4 regions of the Shewanella sp. GutDb-MelDb genome follow, and region 3 is predicted to be linked to each of the others. Evidence: predicted binding sites of a transcription regulator. Region 3 holds the regulator's gene; each other region holds the start of a gene.

Region 1 (2,208 bases), on a different contig from region 3:
CAGGGATGGTAATGGCAGGTTGCACCACATAACCCGAACCTGGCGTTACAATTTGTCCTGTGTCATCCAAGCTAAATTGACCGGTGCGAGTATAAGCCGCAGTGCCGTCTGGCATCTGCACTTCGAAAAAACCAGGACCTTCGACCATCAAGTCTAACGAGTTATCGGTCGTCAGCATGTTGCCTTGGGTAAAGACTTTTTGAGTCGCCACCACTTTAGTACCCGCGCCGATGTTCAAACCATTGGGCAATTTGGTATTTGACGCACTAATACCACCCGCTTGATTCACGTTTTGATAGAGCAGATCTTCAAAAACGGCACGGCTCTTTTTAAAACCAATGGTGCTGGCGTTGGCCACGTTGTTTGAAATTACAGCAATGTCAGTTTGCTGAGCGTCTAAACCAGTCTTACTTATCCATAAAGCGGGATGCATAGTCTTTCTCCTAGCTTATGCGCATTAATGAGGCGGAAGCTTTATCGATTTCTTCTGCTGTCTTCATCATCTTGACCTGCATCTCAAACTGACGTTGTATGTCAATCATCGATACCATTTCATGTACTGCATTAACGTTACTGCCTTCAACAGCACCGCTAAGTAACCCAACGCTAGGATCTGCGGCGGCTACTTGACCCGATATTTGACGGAATAAACCATCTTGGCCACGCATCATATTTTCATTACCAGGCTTGACCAACTTAATACGGCCCACCTCTTCAATAACCTCAGCTGTGGCACCCGATGGGCGGACAGAGATAATGCCATCTTGCGATATTTCAATTTTTTCGATAGGCAGTGGCAACACGATGGGGCCATTGTCACCCATCACAGCCGTGCCTCTATCATTGCGTAAAACGCCAGTGGTATCGAAGCTTAAGCTACCTGAACGAGTGTATGCTTCGCTACCATCTGCGGCTTGAACCGCAATCCAGCCATCACCTTTTACGGCAATATCTAGATTTCTACCGGTGGTTTTCATCGGACCACTGGCAAAGTCAGCTGACGGGTTTTCGGTCATGGCGAACACGCGCGTTGGCAAACCTTCACCAAAGGCTTGCATCGAACGCGCCTGAGCGAAATCCGATTTAAATCCGTCAGTACTAGCATTTGCCAAATTGTTGGCACTGATAGCCAACGCATTCATATTCTGTTTCGCGCCGCTCATGGCGACATAGAGTAACTTGTCCACTTAACGCTCCGTCAAACTTCCGTCTAACGTATTAGATAGCAAGCATCGTGCCAGAAATGTAAGTGTTGCAATGGGATATAAAAAGAGAGAGTTGCAGCAAGAATATAAACAATGGGACTAAAAGAGGAAACACGTTGCCGTGGCGGCAACGTGTAAACGTATAACGCGGCTAAAAACCGCGTTAATAGACCTTAATGATTATCGGATCTGCAGTATGGTTTGTTGTAGCGTATTGTTGACTTCCAGCGTTCTCGAGTTAGCTTGGAAGTTACGCTGTGCAGAGATAAGGTCAACCAACTCGGTGGTCAAATCCACGTTAGATTGCTCTAGTGCTGAAGAACGAATGCCACCAAAAGTGCCACTGTTTGCCTCACCCGCTAATGCTGGCCCCGAATCAATGCTCGCTTTCCAAGAGGTATTACCCGCTTGTGATAAGCCCTGCTCGTTGGCAAAGCGAACTAATGCTACCCGTGCCAATGGCACTGTTGAACCATTACTGTAACTCGCGTTAACAAGGCCATCGGCCCCTACTTCAACGTTAGTTAAACGACCTACGGTAGTTCCGTCTTGGGTTAATTCCGTTACTTCAAATGGTGATGCATATTGAGTAGGTTGATTAAACTTAAGGTTTAATGTTTGCGTACCATCAGCGCCAGCGCCGAGAACATTGGCGCCGCCAACTCCGAGGGCTTCAGTCTTAATGGTTGCAGGATCACTCCCCTCATATCCACCCGTATCGTTAAAAGAGATTGCAGCGCCTTTCCAGCCACCCGCGGTTTCAGCCGGTGCCGTGCCATCTATCGTACCATCACCACTATTATCAACATTATAAGTGCCTGCAGCAGGGTCGACATTCACTTTTTTGCCATCAACTGCGTAAAATGCAACCCAGTTACTTTCGCCAGTGTGCGCCGCATTGGGTGGGCGAACAAAATAGCTTGTCATAACATGTGGCTCACCTAATGAATCATACATGGTGACTGACGTTGAATTGTTGAATGTATCAGGGTCATCGGGGTTG
Region 2 (2,208 bases), on a different contig from region 3:
ACTTGAAAAGTAGATATCAGCTGACCAGATTCATCTTCGACGCGAACGGTTAAGTCTTTAATCGTTTCAGGCGTACTGACGACACCCTTTATGACCGGCTCTTCAGCTGAGATATAGCCGGTATCCGATGGGATAAGTACTTTTTGCCCAACCAGACCTGACGCTTGCAAGGCTTGGCTTGATGTCGTTAGCGCATTGAGGTTAACAATCTCTTCGTTAAGCTTGCTAATACCGTCAACGGTCGAGAACGATGCCATCTGTTGGATCATTTGATCATTGTCGACTGGCTTAAACGGATCTTGCATCGACAACTGTTGACTCAACAGCGAGAAGAAATCTTCTTGCGATAAGTCCTGACTATTGGCTTCAGGTATTGAATTTTCTGCAGGCAAACGCAAACTGTCTAAAAACGGATTACCCGTTGTCGGAGTCGACGTTGCTGCCGCGTTACTTTGTACCGTCGTCTGCGTCGCAGCTTGCGGCGTAACAGTGCTAGCACTTTGTGGCTGGCCTGTTGCAGATTGCGTGTTATTGAGCGGATTAATAAGGCTCAAAATTTACCTCCAGCTTTCACTGAGTTTATTTACCAATTCTAAGGGTTTGCTGAAGCATCGATTTTGCAGCTTCAGTCACTTGTACATTCATCTGATATGAGCGAGAGGCAGAGATCATGTCGGCCATCTCCTCCATCACATTGACATTGGGCTTATAGATAAAGCCATCAGTGTCGGCCATTGGATGACCTGGCGAGTATTCTTTATTTAACGGTAAGTCGCTTTCTACAATTCCCTTAACGGCAACGGCTTGTGAAGCACTTTGATGCTGTTGAGCTTGGTTCATTTCAGCTTCAAAAATAGGATGGCGAGCACGATAGGTCTTACCCACACTGCTAGATACAGAGTCTGCGTTGGCAATATTACTGGCCGTGGTATTGAGTCTGACCGATTGCGCCGACATACCCGAACCTGCGACGTTAAAAATATTAAATAAACTCATAATTATTCGCCTCTAATCGCTTTTTTCATGCCTGAAAACTTGCTGTCGAGAAAACCGAGTGACATTTGATACTCAAGGGCATTTTTCATGAAGGCTGATTGCTCCTCTTGAATGTCTACTGTATTACCGTCACCGGTGTCTGGCTGATTCGGTACCCGATAAGCGACATTTTGCTGCGTTAACGCGGCTAAATCGAAGTGCTTGCTATCGCTCTTGGTCATGGACAAGCCCGATTGACGTGACTGCGCTGAATTCATCGCTTTAGCAAAATCAACATCGCGGGCTTTATAGTTTGGTGTGTCGGCATTGGCAATATTTGAAGATAGGACCTCTGCACGTTGAGAGCGTACGCCCAAAGTGTACTGATGAACGCCTAATGCACTATCAAAATTAATCGCCATAAAATTGCCTCCTCAGCTCGATAGCTAGAATAAAGCAATTGGTGTGCCAAATTAGTCTAAAAGAATGAAAATAGACGATTTACTTAGGGGGGAGCGCTATAACGGCGGGATGATGCGGATAAACAGGGTGTCAAAAATGCGTTGATTGCACTTCAACACCCACAACAATAAGCTTAAGTTCGTTTTTGGTAATAGATGCCAGGATTACAACGCACCATATCAAACTCATCAGACAAACCGGCAATAGACTCTGACGCACCCAAGAAAAGAATACCTTTAGGGTTCAGTGCGGCAGCAAATTGCCGCAATATTTTCCGCTTTGCCTCTGGAGAGAAGTAGATCAATACATTGCGGCAAAAGATAATGTCGAACTTGCCGAGCAAGGTATAATTTTCGAGCAAGTTGTGAGCTCGAAAATTAACCAATTGCTTCACATTGTTCTTAATCACCATATTACCCGATGGCAATGCATCAAAAAAATGACGTTTTCGTTCATCTGATAAACCACGGGCTAACGCTAAATTGTCATACTCCGCTTTTTTACAGCGCTCAAGCATCGTCGGCGAGAGATCCGTCGCCAATATACTCGCTCCACCGGGCAGTGTTCCAGGTTTACGCTGCTGATATTCCAGAATCGTCATACTTAAAGAATACGGCTCTTGCCCCGACGAACAGGCAGCTGACCATATTTTTACCGGTCGACCGAGTCGGCTGTAATTGGGCAAAATGGAATTAAACAGCAACTCGAAAGGATAGCGGTCGCGAAACCAAAGGGTTTCGTTGGTTGTCATGGCATCGATAACTTCAGTGC
Region 3 (2,208 bases):
CTTTTTTCTTACTGCCCGGAGTGGCACAGGTAGTGCATTCCGGCTGCAGGATGGTACATAGTTCCATCGTTAGTGTTTGGTCAGCTTCTCTTTGTGTTTAATAACCTGACGATCTAATTTGTCGATCAGGGAGTCGATTGCGGCGTACATGTCCGCATGTTCCGAAGTGGCAAAAACTTCACCTTTTTTCAGGTGAATTCGTGCTTCGGCAATCTGTTGCATTTTTTCAACATTCAATATGACGTGCACATTATTGATCTGATCGAAATGACGTTCAAGCTTTGTAAATTTTTCTTCAACATAACTGCGCAGTGACGCAGTGATTTCAATGTGATGCCCAGTAAGGTTAATTTGCATAGAAAGATTCCTCCAAGTGTCTAATTTTAGTTATAAACTCTTGCGTTGGTTTGAGGGCGGGATCATCATTGCTTCGCGGTATTTCGCGATGGTACGTCGAGCAACTTTAATCCCCTGTTCTGCCAACAGTTGCGCCATTTTGCTATCGCTTAATGGTTTCTGTTGGTTTTCAGCTGCGACTAACTTCTTAATAAACGCTCTAATTGCTGTTGATGAGCACTCTCCACCGTCGTCGGTTCCGACATGACTAGAGAAGAAATACTTTAACTCGAAAATACCTCTAGGGGTATGCATATACTTTTGTGTGGTCACCCTTGAGATAGTGGATTCATGCATCTCTACGGCTTCAGCAATGTCGTTGAGTACCATAGGTTTCATGGCTTCATCACCATATTCGAAAAATCCCTGTTGGAACTTCACAATACAGTTGGAGACTTTTAGGAGGGTCTCATTACGACTCTCAATGCTTTTAATAAACCATTTAGCTTCTTGTAAGTGACTACGAATAAATTGGCCATCTGCTTGATTTTTTTGGCTACGAGCCATCGAAGCATAGTGTTGATTGACGTTGATTTTTGGCATGTAGTCGGGGTTGAGTTCAACCACCCAACGGCCTTTCTTTTTTGTCACTGAAACGTCGGGGATCACATATTCGTCTTTACTTCGCGTGACTGCTAGGCCCGGTCTTGGGTTCAAGGTTTGAATAAGCGTGATAGCATCACGCAGGTCATCCTCTTTGAGCTTAGTCTTACGCATCAATTGCCTAAAATCACGTCCAGCAATCAAATCTAAGTAATCTTTAATGAGCAGGCGAGCATTGTCTATATGGGGTGTTGTTTCTGCATATTGAGCTAATTGGATAAGCAGACATTCACTGAGATCTCTGGCTGCGACGCCGATAGGGTCGAAATGCTGCACGCGTTTGAGTACGGCTTCCACTTCGTCTATCTCGATCTCTGGATCGCCCATTGCTTCAAGAATATCTTCACAATTCTGAGTAAGGTAACCTCGCTCATCAACCGCATCAATAATGGCGGTGGCAATCGCTAGGTCATTATCAGAAAAAGGCGTTAGATTTTTCTGCCATTCAAGATGTTCGTATAAACCTTCAGTGGTTTCGCCTTGGAATGGCATATCATCATCGCGCATTCCGCCGGAGCTTGAATTCGAAGACACGGTATAGACTTCATCCCAAGTAGTATCCATTGGGAGTTCATCTGGCATTGAATCTTGCGTTAATGCATCAGAGGTGTCTACCGCAGCGCTATCCTGCTGTGGATCAACATCTGTGTTACTGCTGTATTCATTGTCGCTATCCGACTCTGAATAGCTGTCAGAGTCACTGGTGGTTCTATCTTCGTTGCTGATAGGCTCGCCATCGGATTGCTCTTCATCTAATTCAAGCAGTGGATTAGAGTCTAATGCTTGCTGGATCTCTTGCTGCAGCTCTAAAGAGGACAATTGCAAAAGGCGAATAGCCTGCTGTAATTGTGGAGTCATAGTTAGCTGCTGACCCATTTTGAGCTGGAGTGACGCTTTCATCTTACCGCTATTCCCTACACTGTAATTAAACGTTGAAGCTCGGTGATTTGACGAAGAGAGCTTAAAGAGTCAACACTTTGATTGTATTCATATACTTAGCTAATGCTATACAATTAAACCCGCATACTGTGGGTTAACTATAGCCTGAATTGTTCACCTAAGTACACTGCTCGAACCTGCTGATTATCTAATATCTCGGCAGGTGTGCCTTCTGCAATCAAATTTCCGTGACTTACGATATAGGCATGTTCACAAACGTCCAATGTTTCACGCACATTGTGGTCTGTGATCAACACCCCTAAGCCACGG
Region 4 (2,208 bases), on a different contig from region 3:
AAGGTGTTTTCTTGTCTTGAGTGAGTTGTTTGGCCATTGAGACCGCAACTTCAACTGCTTTCTGGGCCATTTCAGCTTTTTTCTGTTGGTTTAATTTCTCAGACGCTTTAATTAAGAACTCAGGGTGCTGAACGAGGTAATCACTGACAACCTCACCAAGCTGGTCTTTTTGGGCCTGATTAAGGTCAGTTAGATCTAATTTATTGGTGTCGCAAGCACTAACGCCAAGCGCGATGAATAGAGGAACTAATATCTTTTTCATAGACATTTTTTAATCATTTATAGTGTGGGATATTAAGTCAAAAACAGTAAACCTTTAATTTGTTATGTAAAGTTAACTATTGTCCATCTTTCACTTGATTGGGGTAAAACCTATTTCCTTGTTGTTTGAGATCTTAGATACAACCCTCAGCCGCCAATATTCGATGGGAATATCTGTACTGCCGTTGGCCGCAGGTCATTGGCACCATCAATTTCAATGTTTCGGAGTTAGGCTTTAGATAGGGGATGTCGCTGAGATAAAGCTAAATGGGGTGGGCAGGGCACTGCTGTACTCTAGTGTGCTTTCGGTCAGCATAACTGACCGGTAAGCACATTAATCGACAACAGCACCTGCGCCGGGAAGGTTTACTCATTTAAGAGTTAGTTTTAAAAGCGAGTTTGAATCGCTTATCTGGATGACTAATTCGACTCAATGCCGAATTAGTTCATGCTCACAGAGCCGTTGATATTGTCGACGCTGAGGTCGCCGCTACCTGAATCAACAATGCTAAGGCCTTTGGTGTTGTCGACTTCGATGTCACCAGAGCCGTCGTCAATAACGACATGGCCATTGATGTTGGTGACCGTCATATCTCCAGAACCATCATTAATGTTGGTATCGCCACCGATCCCTTTTACGTTGATAGACCCAGAACCATCTTCTAGGGTGAGCTTGCCTGTGGTGTTGCTAATTGATACTGAGCCAGAGCCGTCGATGATGCTGAGGTTATGTCCGCCTTGAATCCAAAGATCACCTGAGCCATCCTCAAGGTCGATATTTGCTGAGACATCTTTGATCTCAATATCACCAGAGCCATCTTCAAGCTTAAGCATCATAGTGGCGGGTACTTGAATGGTTAAATCAATATAGGGAGAGCGGCTGAAGTTGATATTGCTGTCAAACTCGGCGATCAATTTTGCGTTGCTCCCCTTTCTATTTAAGCTTAAATCGGCTTTAACATCGCCATAGGTGTATATGTCGGCAATGACGGTGATCTGAGTGAGTCCTTCAATGCCTTGGATCTTCAAGTCTCCAGCACCCGTATCGGCGATGAGTGTGTCGATGCCAGCGGCTTCAATCTTAATTGTTTTTTTCTGGTGATCCATAGGACCGGCACTCGCGCCATTAACATTGATGATGCAACCGGAGAGGGTTAGCGTAATCGCTGCGGCAAAAAGGCTAGAGAGTAGTTTCATTAGAAGATGTCCTTGTTATTTTTGTTTTTTATTTTAGTGATCAATATTTAGTCATACTGCTTTGCTTTTTAATGTCTGCAGATAACGTGCCAAGTGGTTATCTAATTGTTTTAATTATGATGTTTTATTGTTACCTTGATTCGCAGTGGTGAATTCTCTCATCAATTTGGCTAAAGTCGACATTATTGGTGATTTTACTCAAGGCGTTGATAGCAAAGAGTCAAATTAATTTGCGTACTTTAGAATGGAAGCAAACTTATGAATTATTTATCAGTAAATCAGCAAGGTTGGGATCGCCGCGTGCAAACCCATGTCACTTCTGATTTTTACGATGTTGCTGGCTTTTTAAAGGGTAATAGCTCTTTACAAGAGATAGAGCTAGCAGCGTTGAATGTAGAAGGCAAAAGCCTATTACACTTGCAATGCCATTTTGGCTTAGACACGTTATCGTGGGCACGACTTGGCGCCAAAGTGACTGGTGTGGACCTCTCTATTGCCGCGATTGAGCAAGCCAATTTACTGGCGGCACAAGCGGGATTAAATGCTGATTTCGTTTGTACCGATGTTTATAACGTGGCTGAGCAGGTCGCGGGGCGATTCGACATCGTGTTTACCTCTTATGGCGCAATCGTGTGGTTACCCGATTTAGACCAGTGGGCACAGACCATTGCGAGTAAACTCAATGCTGGTGGTCAGTTCTATATGGTGGAGTTTCATCCAGCTCAGGCTGTCTTTGAAGGTTATAGCTAT

What was found. Region 3 encodes sigma-54, which starts transcription at its own class of promoters, with help from an activator protein. Its sites were predicted from a motif close to GTTGGCACGNNNNTNGNNT; they were not measured.
Region 1: flgF (flagellar basal-body rod protein FlgF) is a predicted target of sigma-54. The motif match lies at 1,224-1,242, and genes of this name have one in related genera.
Region 2: flgB (flagellar basal body rod protein FlgB) is a predicted target of sigma-54. The motif match lies at 1,430-1,448, and genes of this name have one in related genera.
Region 4: CXF82_RS04250 (DUF4097 family beta strand repeat-containing protein) is a predicted target of sigma-54. The motif match lies at 1,534-1,552, and genes of this name have one in related genera.

The regions. Positions count from the first base shown of each region.
Region 1 covers NZ_PJBM01000233.1:5,375-7,582, reverse strand. The annotation lists gene flgG (flagellar basal-body rod protein FlgG) at 1-433, opposite strand, end outside; gene flgF (flagellar basal-body rod protein FlgF) at 444-1,187, opposite strand; gene flgE (flagellar hook protein FlgE) at 1,386-2,208, opposite strand, start outside.
Region 2 covers NZ_PJBM01000233.1:2,301-4,508, reverse strand. The annotation lists gene flgD (flagellar hook assembly protein FlgD) at 1-554, opposite strand, end outside; gene flgC (flagellar basal body rod protein FlgC) at 580-996, opposite strand; gene flgB (flagellar basal body rod protein FlgB) at 999-1,397, opposite strand; gene CXF82_RS14075 (CheR family methyltransferase) at 1,571-2,208, opposite strand, start outside.
Region 3 covers NZ_PJBM01000241.1:11,196-13,403, reverse strand. The annotation lists gene ptsN (PTS IIA-like nitrogen regulatory protein PtsN) at 1-67, opposite strand, end outside; gene hpf (ribosome hibernation promoting factor) at 70-357, opposite strand; gene CXF82_RS15495 (RNA polymerase factor sigma-54) at 388-1,899, opposite strand; gene lptB (LPS export ABC transporter ATP-binding protein) at 2,037-2,208, opposite strand, start outside.
Region 4 covers NZ_PJBM01000128.1:29,976-32,183, reverse strand. The annotation lists gene CXF82_RS04255 (DsbA family protein) at 1-268, opposite strand, end outside; gene CXF82_RS04250 (DUF4097 family beta strand repeat-containing protein) at 703-1,458, opposite strand; gene CXF82_RS04245 (class I SAM-dependent methyltransferase) at 1,717-2,208, shown strand, end outside.